Regions from separate parts of the Kurthia sp. ISK08 genome, predicted to be linked through region 2. Evidence: riboswitches for the same ligand, from Rfam matches in the RefSeq annotation. Region 2 holds a riboswitch; the other holds the start of a gene.

Region 1 (8,139 bases), on a different contig from region 2:
TACAGGTGGTCTTCCACATATCTTAATGCGTTTCTTCACTGTAAAAGACGCACAAACAGCACGTACATCGATTTCATGGGCTACATGGATTACAGCAATCTTCTTTACTCTAACAATCTTCTTAGGTTTCGGTGCTGCAGCATTCGTTGGAATCAAAGAAATTATTGCAGCAAACGCAGCAGGTAATACAGCCGCTCCATTATTAGCTGAATTCTTAGGTGGTAATGTTTTACTATCATTTATTTGTGCAGTAGCATTCGCAACGATTTTAGCAGTTGTTTCTGGTCTTGTATTAACAGGTGCTTCGGCTATTTCTCACGATATCTATGGTGAAATCATTAAAAAAGGCGTTTTAACTGAAAAACAACAAGTATTAGCTGCTCGTATTGGTTCAATCTCAATTGCAGTATTATCAATTCTTCTTGCATTAGGTGCACAATCATTAAACGTTTCATTCTTAGTATCATTTGCGTTCTGTATCGCAGCATCCGCAAACCTTCCAGTTATTTTATATACAATCTATTGGAAGAACTTCACATCAACAGGTGCAATCGCAGCGACAGCTACAGGCTTAATTTCTTGTATCATTTTAGGTGCAATTGGTCCGAATATCTGGAGTCCTACAGGAAATGCTATTTTTGTTGGAACACCTTTATTCCCATTGACAAACCCTGCAATTGTCACTGTTCCACTTGGTTTCTTAGCAGGCTATCTCGGCTCTAAATTATCAAGTCGTAAAGTAGACTTAGAAATATATGAAGAAATTCAAGTAAAATCAAGCACAGGCATTAATGTTTCAGATGTTTCCCATTAAATTGGACGAGGGGTATAACCATAGTTGGTTATACCCCTCTTTTTTCATGATATTGCTAATTGTATGTTATCTCAACCCGATCTTCCGGGGAATGTACTACTCTCTTTATTTACTTGCCGCGGTAAAAATTACACTGTTATTCTCTAACCTAAGCAACGTAAACCCTACCTTCTTTTACGTCCTTGTGACCCCATAGTCACGCCAGTGTGAATAAGTATCTTCAAAAACAATTGTGAACTGCCAATTTCTTCAACTAGCTTTTTATCAAGATTTATATCATCTCATGTTTTCAGCCTCTTGTCAACTTTTTTTATTTTATTTATATATAGACTAGAGAGATTTATTTTAAATAGAATTTAATATATAAGTACTTTGCATACAAAAAATCTCGCATGATTTTCAGAAATCATACGAGATCATTCAATTTAATCTACATCGACTAATTCAAATGTTGTGTGACCATTTTCAACTGCTTTAATCACACCTGCATTCGGTGCATAATAGACAATTTTTGTATTGGTTCCTTTTGAATTATAGAACTTTTGAACAACTACTTGTTTAAATGTGCCTGCTTTTACGGTCATTGTATAACTAACTGATGTAATCTTACTATAACCTTTTGTCAGGCTACCAGATGTTGCACCTTTAAAGATTGGTGTGTTGATTGCAAATCCGTATCCTGTATGATAATTAAAGAATGTATAACTTTTAGAAGTCGCTGTTTCGGTATGTGTAAAACCTCGATTCACATTTCCCCACTTAACAATTCCTTTTTCCTGCTTTTGATAAATCGTTTCAATCGTTCCGTTTTCTTCCACATCATATACTTCATATGAACGATTTTGATTACGTAAAAAGTTCGTTTTTACTTCTTTTGATACATAATCTTTACTCACATAAGCTGTCTTACCATTATAATTAATTTTCGCCCAAGCATCTGACTGCGCTAAAACATGTAGTTTCGTATTTTGCTTGATTTCACCTATTTTTTTTGCAGTTGTGGATGGTGCTGTACGAACGTTCAAATTTGTTGTTAAACCTGGGTTCGCATAGTACGTTCCTGTCATTTGTTGAAATGATTCGCTCACAGGCTTTTGCTTTGTTAAATACGAACTTGCTACGTAGCCATAACCTGACTGATAACGAATTTTTGACCATTCTTTTCCGTAACTTACGACATCAACTTTTGTTTGGTCTTTTAAAGAACCTAATTTTGTCGATGTACTAGAGGCACTTTTTCGAACATTTAATGCAACACCATTTGTCTTCACATAATAGACCGTTGTTGTGGACGGTTGAAGTGCTGGCTTATTTTTCGTTAAATACATGGTTGCCACATAGGCATACCCTGTTTTATAACGAATTTTCGACCATTCTTTTCCATAGCTTACGACATCTATTTTACTTTTATTTTTAATTGTACCAAGCTTTTGTGATTGACTTGATGGACTTTTTCGAACATTCAAATCAATACCTGGTGTACTGACATAATACGTTACAGTTGAAGATGGTTTTAAAGTAGGCTTTTTACTTGTTAAGTAACTACTTGCTACATAACCATAACCTTTTTTATACTTAATTTTTGACCAGCCATTTTTGGTTGAAATGACGGTTACTTTCGTATTGTTTTGCAATTTCCCCAATGTTGTTGCTTTTGTTGACGCACTTTTTCGAACATTTAGATTGCTACCATTTGTTATACTCACATACTTTATTTGTGTAGCTGCTGATGCTTCAATCGTTGGCGTTTGACCTATTCCAATTGCTAACATAAGCGTTGCGCCAATCATTATTGTTCTTCTCACCCTATAGTCCCTCCTATATTGAAAACATGGATACTCTTTCCAAATGAGTATTATAACTGTCATTCAATAGGCTGACTATACAAAACAACGACTTTCGAACTAAAGATATAGGTTTATTATATGAGTATAGGTTTCAAGTCATTTTATACGATTTGAAACTAGCAATCTATTGGCATAAAACATACTAGGTCATCTACACTAGTCTATTTTTCTAATAGACGATGAAGGTTTGCCATCTCGATTGCTGCTACAGCCGAATCATAACCTTTGTTCCCTGCTTTTGTTCCTGCACGTTCTACAGCTTGTTCAATTGACTCCGTTGTGACAACGCCAAAAATAATTGGCACATTCGTTTCAAGTGATACTGAAGCAATTCCTTTTGCCGCTTCATTACACACATAATCATAATGAGTTGTTGCACCACGAATAACCGTTCCAAGCCCAATAATTGCGTCATATTTTTTATAACCTGTTAATTGTTTTGCCATATATGGAATTTCAAAAGCACCTGGTACTTTTACGACGTCAATATTTTCTTCTGCTACACCATGTCTTTTTAAACCATCTACTGCTCCTTCTAATAAACGATTTGTGATGAATTCGTTGAATCTTCCTAATACAATCCCAACTTTTAAGTCTTTTCCGATTAATGTTGTTTCGATCATGTTCATTTTGAATACGCTCCTTTTGTTTGTTCAATATATTGTTTTAATGCTTCGATTGAAATGATAGGTAATACGTGTTTTTTAGCAAATGCGGTCAACTTTTCACCTGTCAGCATATGTCCATCATCACCCATAATTTCACAAATTACTGCTGCTTCTTTTTTATCGCATAACTTTGCCAAATCCACTCCTGCTTCCGTATGCCCATCACGTTCTAATACACCACCAGCTTTTGCAATAAGCGGAAACACATGTCCTGGACGACGAAAATCTTGTGCTACGGTTTGTTCACTTGTTAAAGCTTGAATGGTTAATGCACGATCATAAGCACTGATACCTGTTGTCGTATCGATATGGTCAATCGAAATTGTAAAGGCTGTTCCATGATTATCCGTATTATCTTCTGTCATCGGCGCTAATGCTAAGCGTGTCGCCATTTCTTCAGAAATAGGTGTACAAATTAATCCACGCCCCTCAATTGCCATGAATGTTACTTGTTCAGGTGTAATCGTTTCTGCTAATGCAACGAGATCCCCTTCATTTTCACGTGTTTCAGAATCAGTCACGATAATCATGCCACCAGCTCGTAAAACACGAAGTGCTTCTTCTATTTCTTGCATGTTCTTTCACCTCAAAATCCATTTTTTCGTAAAAAATCTTCTGTTAAAATTGTCGCCATTTGGCTTTGTACATATTTTCCGATGTAATCCGTTTCGATATTGACGACATCACGTACTTTTTTCATATGCAAAATCGTTGTTTCATATGTGTGCGGAATAAGCGAAACTTCAAATGTCCGCGCGTTTAACGCAAAAATCGTTAAGCTAATCCCGTCCAATGTCACAGAACCTCTTGGCACCATCTGTTTGATGAATTTCGGTTCTGTTTCAATCGTTAAGCGAATTTCGTTCGATGTTTTTAAGATTCTCTGAATTTTCCCGACTGTTTCAACATGTCCTGTCACAATATGTCCACCTAATCGTCCTTGCAACTGTAAAGCCCTTTCAACATTCACTTTTTCACGTAGCTGTAGACGATGTAGTGTTGTTGTATGAAAGGTTTCTTTCATAACTGTCGCATGAAAAGCGTACTGCTCTAATTTTTCAATTGTTAAGCAAACACCATTTACTGCAATCGAATCACCCAGTTTCGCATCTTGTAAAATTTTTTCTGCTTGAATTTGCAACACCATATTTTCATTCGCTTGTCGAATCGATTGAATTGTCGCAACTTCTTCTACAATCCCTGTAAATATACGAACCACTCCTTTCCCAAAATAAAAAACTACCCTCGATTGATGAAACAATTCAGGGTAGTTTTATGGAAGAATGATTAAAATTCATGTCTAAATAAACCTGTTGACATACGTCTTTTTAACAAGTTTTGTTCACACATCCTTCTCCCATCCAGACTGTACTGTCGGTTCTGGATTCTCACCAGCTCCTGCTCCGAAAAGCTCACGGACTTATCGCTCTAACACGCATCACCGTCGATTGGGAATTTCACCCGACCCCGAAGGATTATTCAGTTTGATACAACAAAAAAGACCTTCATTTACATGAGGTCGCTGAAAAAAGGTATGTTCAAATAAGCCTATGATTTTTCGGATCATAAACAAATTTTTACATGTCTTCTCCCATCCAGACTATACTGTCGGCACTGGATTCTCACCAGTTCCTGCTTCAAAAAGCTCACGGACTTATCGCTCTAACGCGCATCACCGTCGATTGGGAATTTCACCCGACCCCGAAGACGATTCTGTTGTCACAATAAAAAAGACCTTCATTTACATGAGGTCGATGAAAAAGGTATGTTCAAATAAGCCTATGATTTTTTCACATCATAAACAAATTTTTTGCATCTTCTCTCATCCAGACTATACTGTCGGTCCTGGATTCTCACCAGCTCCTGCTCCGAAAAGCTCACGGACTTATCGCTCTAACGCGCATCACCGTCGATTGGGAATTTCACCCGACCCCGAAGATTTTTTTAATTGTAGCTATACCATACCACTAATTTATTCAGAAAACTAGATTTTTTACAAAAAAACTCAAAAGACCACGAATGATTACGTGGCTTTTGAGTGATTCGAGAGGGACTTAAATTGACTGGGATCGTGTGAATTCGAACATTCGACTGGCGAAACGGGTCACTCGCTGATTGATTTAGGACATTCGCTCGTTCAAACGGGCCACTCGAAGGCGAAAATGGGTCACTCGTCCACTTATTTCGATTCTAAAGTTGTAACGACGATTTCTGGGCGGTTGAAGACACGTAGTGGGAAGAGACTATTTCCTAGACCACGGCTAATTACGTGTTGCAACTGTTCCACTTGTTCAATTCCTTCTGTATGTTTCGGTAATAGTGAGGCATCATGATCGACTAACCCACCTAAAAATGGTAAGCGAATTTGTCCGCCATGTGCATGTCCTGTGTATGCAAGGTCAATTCCAGCTTGTGCGTATTTTTCTCCAAATTCTGAACGGTGTGCTAATAAGATTTTGAACTGATCTTGTGGAACATTCACCAGCGCTTTTGCTAGCATATCTTCTGTTGTTTCGCCGGATAAAGGGTCACTAATACCGATAAGTTGAATACGCGCACCATTATAATGGAATGTTTCTGCTTCATTATTTAAAACATGCACGCCCCTTTTTTGGAGTGCTGTATGAATCTCTTTAACTCGATTAATTGAAATTTCATGATTACCATCGACAAAATAAGTCGGGGCAATTTTTGTAAAACCATCAACTGCTTCTAGACTTCTTCCCAGTTTATAATTATTGCGATCAATTAAATCGCCTGTTAAAAAAATTAAATCGGGTTTTTGCTTTTTTACTTGTTCAATTAGTCGTTGTTGGTGACGACCAAATTTCGCATCGTGCAAATCTGAAATTTGAACAATTGTTAAACCATTCATTTCTTTTGGTAATGTTTTTACTTGTAACGTATGTTTTGATAATTGTAGCCATTGATTATTAGCTATATAAAAAACAAAAAGTACAACAAGTGCACCAATTATTTTAATTAGTTTCTTCATATTGAATTCATCCTTTATTTCAACAATAAATTAAGGATAACGAACGATGTAACATTATGCAATGCATATCAATTTATCGAATAAATTATTAAAATAATTAGAATTATCAGAATTATTAAATCGTTTATTTGTCCTTTTTTTCTACTTTAAGTATTATTTTAGCTATTTTTTTAAATTTATTTGTTTACAAAACAGACTTATATCTTGTGATTCAATCATTAGAGTGCTATACTTTTAAAAAAAGTCAGAAAAAGGGAGAGAATCGCACATGCAATATTCTAACCGCGTATTAAATACGCCCTCATCATTCATCCGAAATATTTTAAAAGTTACGGACGCGCCAGACGTCATTTCTTTCGCAGGTGGCTTACCAAATCCGATTTCTTTTCCACTTGAAAATTTACAAGAAGCAATCAATCGTGCAATCGATGAGAATGGAAGCAAAATTTTCCAATATGCTTCAACGAATGGTTACTTACCACTACGTCAATATATTGCAGATAAATATAATCGTAAGCATGACTTAGGTATTACAGCAGATGATATCCTATTAACAACAGGTTCACAACAAGCACTATCATTATTATCTCAAGTGTTAATTAATCCTGGGGATGGCATTATTATTGAAGAACCTGGTTATTTAGGTGCGATTCAGGCCTTCACAATGAGTGAACCGTCATTCTACCCTGTTACATTAGAAGAAGATGGGTTAAACCTTGAAGAATTAAAAGTTGCGCTCGATCAGCCGAATGTAAAATTCATCTATACAGTGCCGAACTTCCAAAACCCAACAGGTCTTACGTACACAGCAGAGCGTCGTAAAGAAGTATATGAATTAATTAAAGACCGCGATATTATTTTAGTAGAAGATGATCCATACGGTGAGCTACGTTTCAAAGGTGATTCATTACCTTATATTGCGGCTGGTAAATCAGAAAATAGTGTGTTACTTGGTAGTTTCTCAAAAACCGTTACACCAGGTATGCGTTTAGGCTTTATTATTTCAAAAAATAAAGAATTGATGCGTCATATTGAAACAGCAAAACAAGCATCTGACTTACACACCAACATCTTCTCACAATATGCAATTTATGAATATTTAACGCATAATGAATACGATACACATGTTCAAAAAATCATCGAACTATACGATGCACAGTCAAAAGTGATGTTGGAAGCTTTAGAAGAACACTTCCCTGAGAATGTATCATTCACACGTCCTGAAGGTGGCATGTTCGTCTGGGCTACATTAAATAATGGTATGACAGCGATGGAATTCTTCGAAAGAGCGATGGATGTCGGCGTAGCATTCGTACCAGGCGATCCATTCTATACATCGAAAAAAGATGTGAATACACTGCGTCTAAACTACACAAACTCAGCACCCGAAGTAATTCGCGACGGTATTAAACGTCTCGCTACTATTTTAAAAGATGCTGAAATCGTTCAAAAATCATAAATTCATAATGAAAAAAGGAATCGCTTTACAAGCGATTCCTCTTTTTATATACAGTTATTACTTCGCCTGACGAAGTGTTTGCTCGTCTAGTTTAATCGTTTCTGTTTTACGCGTACCATCACTTTGTAAATTATCACGAATTTGAATATACGGTGTATTCAAATTCAGATATGTATTTGATAATAAATCTATTTTATTTTGTTCTGTTAAATCAGCATAGACAGGGTTTGTTGAACCGCCACCCGAGTTAGCGAATGTGAAAAACATCATCGCAATTGCCATATGGTCAAATGTATTATTTTTAATACGTATATTTTTTACACCACTCGCTGAAATACCTTTTACAACTTCATTGC
Region 2 (8,139 bases):
TAATTTGATTGTCAATTTTCGCATCAATCAATGCTTGTTTTGCAATGGTAATCTCGTGTTGTACAACTGGTGGTACTTCATGTGCAAAAAGATTAATTAAAAATGGTTTAGATGAATATTTTTTTACTTGGCGAATAAAATCTCGTGTTGCATCTGCAGACATATACCCTGCACCAATCGAGCCTAAAATTCCTGTCTCTAGACTTGCGATGACCATTTCAGGTGTTGTCACACCAGCCATTGGTGCTTGTATAATTGGGTAGTTCATTGAAAGTTTTTTGTGTAAATGCATGTTACACGCCCCCTACAATAACTTTTTTGGTTGTCTCCAAAACATAGCGATTACTAAACTAATTAACAGCACAGCCATCGAAAAAACATAGGGTGAATATGCTTGGTAATCAAATAATGCACCTGCAATAATTGGTCCAATAATGTTCCCTACACTTGTAAATGACGAATTTAATCCACTAATGTATCCCTGTTGTTGACCAGCAACTTTAGATAAATATGTTGTTAAGGCCGGACGAATTAAATCGAAAGTCAAAAAGACCATTAATGTCACAAGTAAAATTGATATAAATGATGATACATTCATCATAAAAATCATCATTATTGCGGCTACAAAAATACAGATACGAATTAAATTAATTTCTCCTAATTTCCGTGTTAAACCGTCGAATAAAAAGACTTGGAATACCGTACCAAGTACACCACTCAAAATTAATAAGATCGCAATATCTTTCGCTGTGAATTGGAATTGTCGATCTAAAAATAACCCATAGATAGTTTCGTATGCCGAAAGTCCAAAAGAAGAAATAAAAATAATTAAAAAAGGTATAAAGAAAATTGGTTGTAGTAAAATTTTCAAACTTGTTGCTTCTGTTTTTATTGGTTTTTCAGAGTGCACTTGTTCTCGTTCTGGTTCTTTTAAAAACAGAACCGAAAAAACAGCACCAATAAACCCTAAAAGAGCTGCTGTGAAGAATGTGCGCGAATATTAATTTCCGCTAAAAAACCGCCAATTCCTGGCCCTAAGATAAATCCTGTATTAATTGCGGCTGATACATAGCCCATCGCTCTTGGACGTTGTTTGATATCTGTAACATCGGCTACATATGCTGTAATGGCTGGCATGACAAAAGCAGCACTTATCCCACCAATAAAACGTGATAAATAAAGCAACTCAACAACATGACCTACTGCAAATAGTAACTCAGATAATCCGAAGATGAACATCCCGATAACAATCATGCGTTTACGCCCAAAACGATCTACCCATTTTCCAGCAATGGGTGAAACGAGTAATTGCGTCAATGAAAAAGCGGCAACGAGATATCCCATTGTTTTTCCGTCTAATCCCATTTCACGCATAATCGTCGGCATAACTGGAACAATTAATCCAATTCCTAAAAAAACAATCAATAAGTTTGATAATACAAACCAAATCTTTGGATTTAGTTTATTATTCAAACAAGAAAAGCTCCCTTCTGTGTATTTTATTGTAACCATTTTACACAATTATGAAAATACCTTATTCTATGTACATAATTGCCTATACTAGTGTACCATGAAAAATTTATCAAAATCTATTCTTGCTAAGGCAATTCTAGATTTTGATAAATCGTTTATATGAAGCGTCCATATCCTACTAAATATTGATTCCACCAATCTAATGACTCAACAACGACACCGTTATTTTGAGCATTTAACATGCGTCCATCCCCTAGATAAATCCCTACATGCGCTACGCCACTTCCATAACTAAAGAAGATTAAATCTCCTGCTCGTGCTTCTGTGGCACTAACTTTTTTAGATGCTAAATACTGTGCTGCAGAAGTTCTAGGAATAGATATACCTGCTTTTTTAAATGACCAATGGGTTAAACCTGAACAATCAAAGCCCGTTGCTGGATTAGAACCTCCCCATACATAAGATGTTCCTAGATATTTACTTGCTTCTTCTATAATTGTCTTAACTTTTGCTGAACCTTCGACAGTAGGTACTTGCTGGTTCGCATCTGTTACCTTCGCTCCATTTGTACCATTCCCTGCATTCATCGCTGCTCCTACTTCTTCTGACTCTCCAGCTACTTGTTGTGCTAAAAATTCTTTTTCTGCTAAAGCTTTCAAACGAGCTGCTTCTTTTTCTTTGACGATTCGCTCACGTTCTAATTTCTCTTTTTTCTTCTTTGTTGCAATTTGTTCTTTTAATTTTAAAGATTTAGCATTATTTTCTACTTTTTTCACTTCTAAATCTTTTTCTTGTTCTTGCATCGCTTGAAATTGTTTTTGCAACTTTTCTTTTTTCATTTGTAGCGTTATTTGCAATGTCTTTAATTCATCTCGATCTTCTGTTTGTTGATTTAGTAATGAACGATCTGCATCTAATAATGTTTTAATTGATATTGATTTTGTTAATAAATCAGATAAGCTCTCTGACTCTAATAACACATCGACGTATAAATTAATCGTTGATTTTTGACTTTGATAGGCAACCATGCGCTCATCAATTATTTTTGAGCGATCTTGCATACGTCCTTCTACTTCTTTTAACTCTTTTTCTGTATCTGCAATATCCGATTGTGTTTGACGAAATTCTTTGATTTTATATTGTAGATTCGCTTGGAGTCTTTCTATTTCACGTTCTAGTTGTATAATTTTCTTATCGATTATTAACTTTTTCTGTATTAGTTCTTGTGAAGTCATTTTCGCATGTACTAATATTATTGGTGTAAAAGAGGCGCTCGCTAAAAGAATACCAATAGCGAGTACTATTTGATTGCTTCATTCTATTTAAATCTTTCACAGATACACGTCCTTTTCCCCATAGAATGACTTCTATCATATCATTGATACAAGTTCTTTATACTATTTTTTACTCATTTACCCATATTATGCTTTTTTAAAAATACATGTTTATATAAAGTGACCTAATTATTTGGTAAACTATTATTAATTGAGGATTAAAAGGAGTTATTTTATGAAATATGCTTTATTAGGGGATTTACATTCCCATAAAGAGGATACACAATCCGTTTTAGAACATATTGATGCAACAGCTTCTTCTGCTATTCGTATCGGCTTGGGTGATTTATTTGAATGTACGATTAGTAAAAAGAAGGCACATAAAAAACAGTCACTTCCTTTACATGTGGCTGCTAAATTACCATATGATTTCATTCAACTACTTGATTTCCCTTCTATTATCGGAAACCAAGAATTGCGCATCATGCAAGTAACTGGGCAAACACTTTTTGAATCTTTACCTGAAACAATGGAGATTGAAGGCGCTCTATTAATTCACGGGCATCAATTTGAATGGTTAGATGATGTTACACCTGTCATTAAAAAAAATAGTGAGCCACTTACTTTTTTTGGGCATAGTCATCATTCTGCACTTTTCCATAAGGGAATTACACAACCTTTCAAATGGAATGAACCTATTCATTTAACAAAAAAACGTTATGCCATCAATGTCGGTTCTGTCATCTTTCATCGCGAATGGTGTTTATATGACGCGGATCAAAGAACGATTACATTTATGAAAGTTTAGGGGGAAAACAGATGGAATGGCAACAACTGGAGTATTTTCAAATGCTCGCAAAAATTCAGCATATGACAAAAGCAGCAGAACAATTATCCATTTCTCAACCTGCTCTTAGTCGCTCTATTGCCAGATTAGAAGACGAGCTTGGGGTCCCGTTATTCGAACGTCAAGGACGCTCAATTCGCCTCAATCGCTACGGCGAACTATTTGTAAAACGTGTACATAATATTATGCGAGAATATCAGGCTGGTTTACAGGAGATTCAACAAATTGTTGACCCCAATCATGGTGAAGTATCACTCGGTTTTTTGCACACCCTCGGAACGAATGTGGTACCTGATTTAATTCGACATTTCCGTAAAAAAAATGAACAAATCCACTTCTCTTTAAAACAAAACCATACGCATTTACAATTACTCGAATTGAAGTCTGGTGATTTAGATCTTTGTTTACTTGCAGAAATGGAAGTAGAGAAGCCAATTGAATGGCGGGAGTTATGGCGGGAGCAATTAGTTGCGATTGTACCAAGCAGCCATGAGCTAGCAAATAAAGAGTCGATTACATTAACAGAACTTGGTCAAGAATCTTTCATCTTATTAAAAAAAGGTTATGCCCTTCGTATTCAAATGGATGAGTTATTCCAAGAGAAAAATATTGAACCACGTATTACATTCGAAGGCGATGAAGTAGCAACCGTTGCTGGTTTTGTAGCTGCTGGACTCGGTGTATCAATTCTGCCTGAAGGTGATGAAATTAATCAAAAACGTATTACCAAAATCCCACTAACAGATGTCAATGCTGAGCGTATTATTGGTATGGCTTGGTCTGAAGGACGTTATTTATCACCTGCTGCTCAAAAATTCCAACAGTTTATCTTTGACTACTTTAAATCACCTTCCCAATAATCGTAAGAAAAGATTGGGCAAATATTTCACTTTCCTTTTTAGCGTTCGCAATGAAAAACTGGAACCGCGCCACAGCGCGATTCCAGTTTTTCTTATGCTTATGTGGGATGATATTTTTTACACGTATATCCCAACCTGTTTTCATATGTTATACTTCTATACTTTTAGTTATGTATGTTTCAAATTACGTAAAGCCCAATTCATTCGAATGAACTAAGCTCCTCTATTTAATACTAAATACTTCCCTAAATACTTTAACGAAACATCGGCTGTGAAAAATACCGCGCCTAATGTAAAGCCTGCTGTCCAAATTTCTGGTTGCATCGCCGTTTCGACTTCATCATTCATCCAACTATAAATAAAAATCGGTACAGCTACTGTTGAACCTAGTAAAGAATGGAATAAAAAAGATACACCTGAAATATTTCGTTTGGATGAAGCAAAAAAGTCCGATACATAGGATATGATTAATCCATATGTAAAAATCAAAGGAAATGAATACATACTAATGTTTAATGCCGAAGTCAAAAAATCATCTTGCTGATTACTATATAGCATCGGTAATATAAAAAACGCAGCAAGAGATGTAATGAAAGCACTGAGTAGTTTCCTTTCGGTCACAAAGCTTCCCCTCTCTATTTTATCAGTCATTTTTTCTCATATTGAAGCAAATTTCTTATTTTTTAATTTGTTCAATCGTCTTTGTCTTATTATACATATTTCTAATCTTTTTGCAAATTCTCTGACATTTATTGTAAGTTGTTACTTTAAAATGATATTTTTCTGTCATATTCGTCGCATACTTTACGTTGTTGTCACGAAAAAAAGTGTTGACCTTTTTTCATTTTTTCATTATATTTTGGTTAACTAGTTTTAAAATAAGTTTACACAAAGGGGATTTTTATGAGAAATGAACAATTGAAGATGTGGATTCTTTCCGCATTATTCGCAGCAATTATCGGGATTTTTGCACAGGTTACGATTCCACTGCCACTCATTCCAATTACAGGACAAACATTTGCAATTGGTTTAGCTGTTACAATTCTAGGACTTCGTTATGGCTCACTATCTGTGTTTATTTACATATTACTAGGCGCAATTGGGATTCCAGTCTTCAGTGGTATGTCAGGTGGTCTAGGCGTTGTTGCAGGACCAACTGGTGGCTATATTATCGGCTTCTTACCAGCAGCTGTAGCAATCGGTTTATACCTTGAAAGATTCGGTTTTACAAAGGTACAAGCAATCATTGCTAATATTATCGGAATGATTGTAACACTTGCTTTCGGTACAATCTGGCTAAAATTCAGTGCTGATTTATCTTGGACTGGTGCATTTATGGGTGGTGTCTATCCATTCTTACTTGTTGGTGTGATTAAAGCCATTTTATCTGCATTAGCAGGTATTGTTGTACGAAATCGCTTATTACATGCGCAATTACTACGTGTACAACATTAAAACTCATACAAAAAGCTTTGGCATTTAAGAAAATGCCAAAGCTTTTTTATCGTTATGCTTGGAAACTTCTGCGTTCTTTCGTCATCCACTTACCCATTACATTAAATAATAGTAGGAAGACAATTGTTACAAGAACACCTTTAATAATATTGAATGGTAGCACACCCGCTACGATTGTAGCACGTAATGCAGCCCCTGTTTCAACAGGCATGTTTAAGAAGTAATTATACATTGGCATAAAGACGAAGTAATTTAATACACTCATACCTACTGCCATAGAGATTGTACCTACAACAAGACCAATTCCCAATCCTTTTTTTGTACTTAATTTTTTATAAACAAAGTACGTTGGAAGGATAAATAATAAGCCTGTTACAAAGTTTGCCATATGCCCTACAGGTACCCCCGTTGGACTACCTGTGTATACCCAGTCAATGACATTCTTTAGTAACTCGACTAAAATCCCTGCAAGTGGTCCCATAATAATCATTGCGACTAACGCTGGGATATCACCGAAATCTACCTCTAAAAAATTCGGGAATGGCGGAATTGGGAAATTAATTAAGTGTAGTAAAAATGCAATACTACTTAACATCCCAATTGCAATCATGCGACGTAACTTCTTGTTCTTCATATTCTGTTTTCTCCTTTTGTTGCGGATCACTTCAAAAAGAGGTAAGGCTGCGTGTGCTTATTTAAAATAGAAATCCCACGTAGAAGTACTTCTACGCGGGAGAATTAGGCAACATTAAATAAACGTTGTTCACTCATTTTTTTGAACACAACGCTGTACCTTCACCTTCTCCCATCCAGACTATACTGTCGGCTTTGGAGTTGCACCAAATCAACCTGTTAAGGTTCGCGGGCTGAGAAATGTTAAACACTTCATTACCGCCGGTCGGGAATTACACCCTGCCCCGAAGATGAACCGTATTTATTTTTTTTCACACATTCATCATACAAAAAAAGTCTTGAATTGTAAAGAGAAGTTTCTCTCGAATTCAAGACTTTTTCTTTATTCATTAAATTTCATCTGGTAGTGGTAGGAAGAATGTAAAGGTTGTACCTACATTTACTTCACTTTCTACTGTAATACGACCTCGATGTGCATTAATAATATTACTCGCAATAGCTAAACCTAAACCTGTGCCACCCTTACCTCTTGTTCGTGCTTTATCTGCTTTATAAAAGCGTTCAAAGACATATGCAAGGTCTTCTTTCGGAATACCAGCACCATCGTCTTGAATACGAATGCGCACTTGTCCTGCATATTGGTCTGCTAGCACCTTTACATGGCCGCCACTTGCTGTATGACGAATTGCGTTATCCACTAAATTCGTTACAACTTGTTCGATGCGGTCTTCATCAATGTGAACGCGCGCATCATCTGAGAACTCTGTTTCATAACTTACTTCGATTCCTTTTTCTTTCCCGCGCTGTACGAACTTCTGTGTCATACGTTCAAATACTTGATTAATACTTAAGTCATCAAGATATAAACGCATCTTCCCAGATTCCATACGCGCTAAATCGAGTAAATCGGTTACTAATCGGCTCATACGCTGTGATTCATCATAAATAATACGCATCATTTCATTTCGTTCTTCTTCAGATGATACAACACCATCTAAAATCGCTTCACTATATCCTTGAAGCATCGAAATCGGCGTGCGTAGTTCATGTGATACATTCGCAATAAAGTCTGAACGTAATTTATCAAGGCGGTGTTCTTCTGTCTTATCTCGTAAAACAGCTACTGCACCACGTACTGATTCAGCGCTATATAAAGGACTAATTGAAATGACATAATATGCACCATCAATTTCTAATTCTTCCTCTAGTTCTTCTTCTAAATCAAGTACATGTTCTAGCATATGATAGATAGCTATTGGCAATGGTTTTGACTGATCTTCTTTCGATAAGAACCATTTTTGTAATAACAACTCTGCTGGTGGATTACTTAACAAAATCGTACGATCACGATTAAACGTAATTACTGCATCTGTCATAGACGTTAAAATACTTGATAACTGTTCTTTCTCTTGATTAATGACTTCCACATGGTGCTTTAACTGTCTACCCATTTGATTGAAGGCTGTTGCAAGCTGTCCAATCTCATCACGACTCAATACAGGTACTTTTGAATCGAACTTGCCTTTTGCGACTTCAAATGCAGCTTCACGCATTTTACGAAGCGGTGAAGTAATACGACTTGATAAGAAGAACGCAA

What was found. A riboswitch is a leader RNA that binds a small molecule or an ion and turns the genes downstream of it on or off. The one in region 2 is predicted to bind FMN.
Region 1: another riboswitch for FMN. It lies ahead of ribE (riboflavin synthase); the one in region 2 lies ahead of ACKVQX_RS00740 (ECF transporter S component).

What each region holds. Positions count from the first base shown of each region.
Region 1 is NZ_JBJXHL010000002.1:553,222-561,360, reverse strand. It holds gene ACKVQX_RS06335 (cation acetate symporter) at 1-814, shown strand, start outside; gene ACKVQX_RS06330 (SH3 domain-containing protein) at 1,240-2,619, opposite strand; gene ribE (6,7-dimethyl-8-ribityllumazine synthase) at 2,823-3,290, opposite strand; partial or broken gene ribB (3,4-dihydroxy-2-butanone-4-phosphate synthase) at 3,320-3,904, opposite strand; gene ribE (riboflavin synthase) at 3,916-4,548, opposite strand; FMN riboswitch at 4,675-4,808, opposite strand; FMN riboswitch at 4,909-5,042, opposite strand; FMN riboswitch at 5,140-5,273, opposite strand; gene ACKVQX_RS06310 (metallophosphoesterase) at 5,509-6,324, opposite strand; gene ACKVQX_RS06305 (PLP-dependent aminotransferase family protein) at 6,593-7,783, shown strand; gene ACKVQX_RS06300 (right-handed parallel beta-helix repeat-containing protein) at 7,841-8,139, opposite strand, start outside.
Region 2 is NZ_JBJXHL010000001.1:149,378-157,516, forward strand. It holds gene ACKVQX_RS00700 (nitronate monooxygenase family protein) at 1-292, opposite strand, end outside; partial or broken gene ACKVQX_RS00705 (MFS transporter) at 305-1,473, opposite strand; gene ACKVQX_RS00710 (NlpC/P60 family protein) at 1,629-2,708, opposite strand; gene ACKVQX_RS00715 (metallophosphoesterase family protein) at 2,983-3,555, shown strand; gene ACKVQX_RS00720 (LysR family transcriptional regulator) at 3,567-4,454, shown strand; gene ACKVQX_RS00725 (hypothetical protein) at 4,435-4,599, opposite strand; gene ACKVQX_RS00730 (hypothetical protein) at 4,668-5,075, opposite strand; gene ACKVQX_RS00735 (biotin transporter BioY) at 5,358-5,909, shown strand; gene ACKVQX_RS00740 (ECF transporter S component) at 5,962-6,543, opposite strand; FMN riboswitch at 6,703-6,838, opposite strand; gene ACKVQX_RS00745 (ATP-binding protein) at 6,932-8,139, opposite strand, start outside.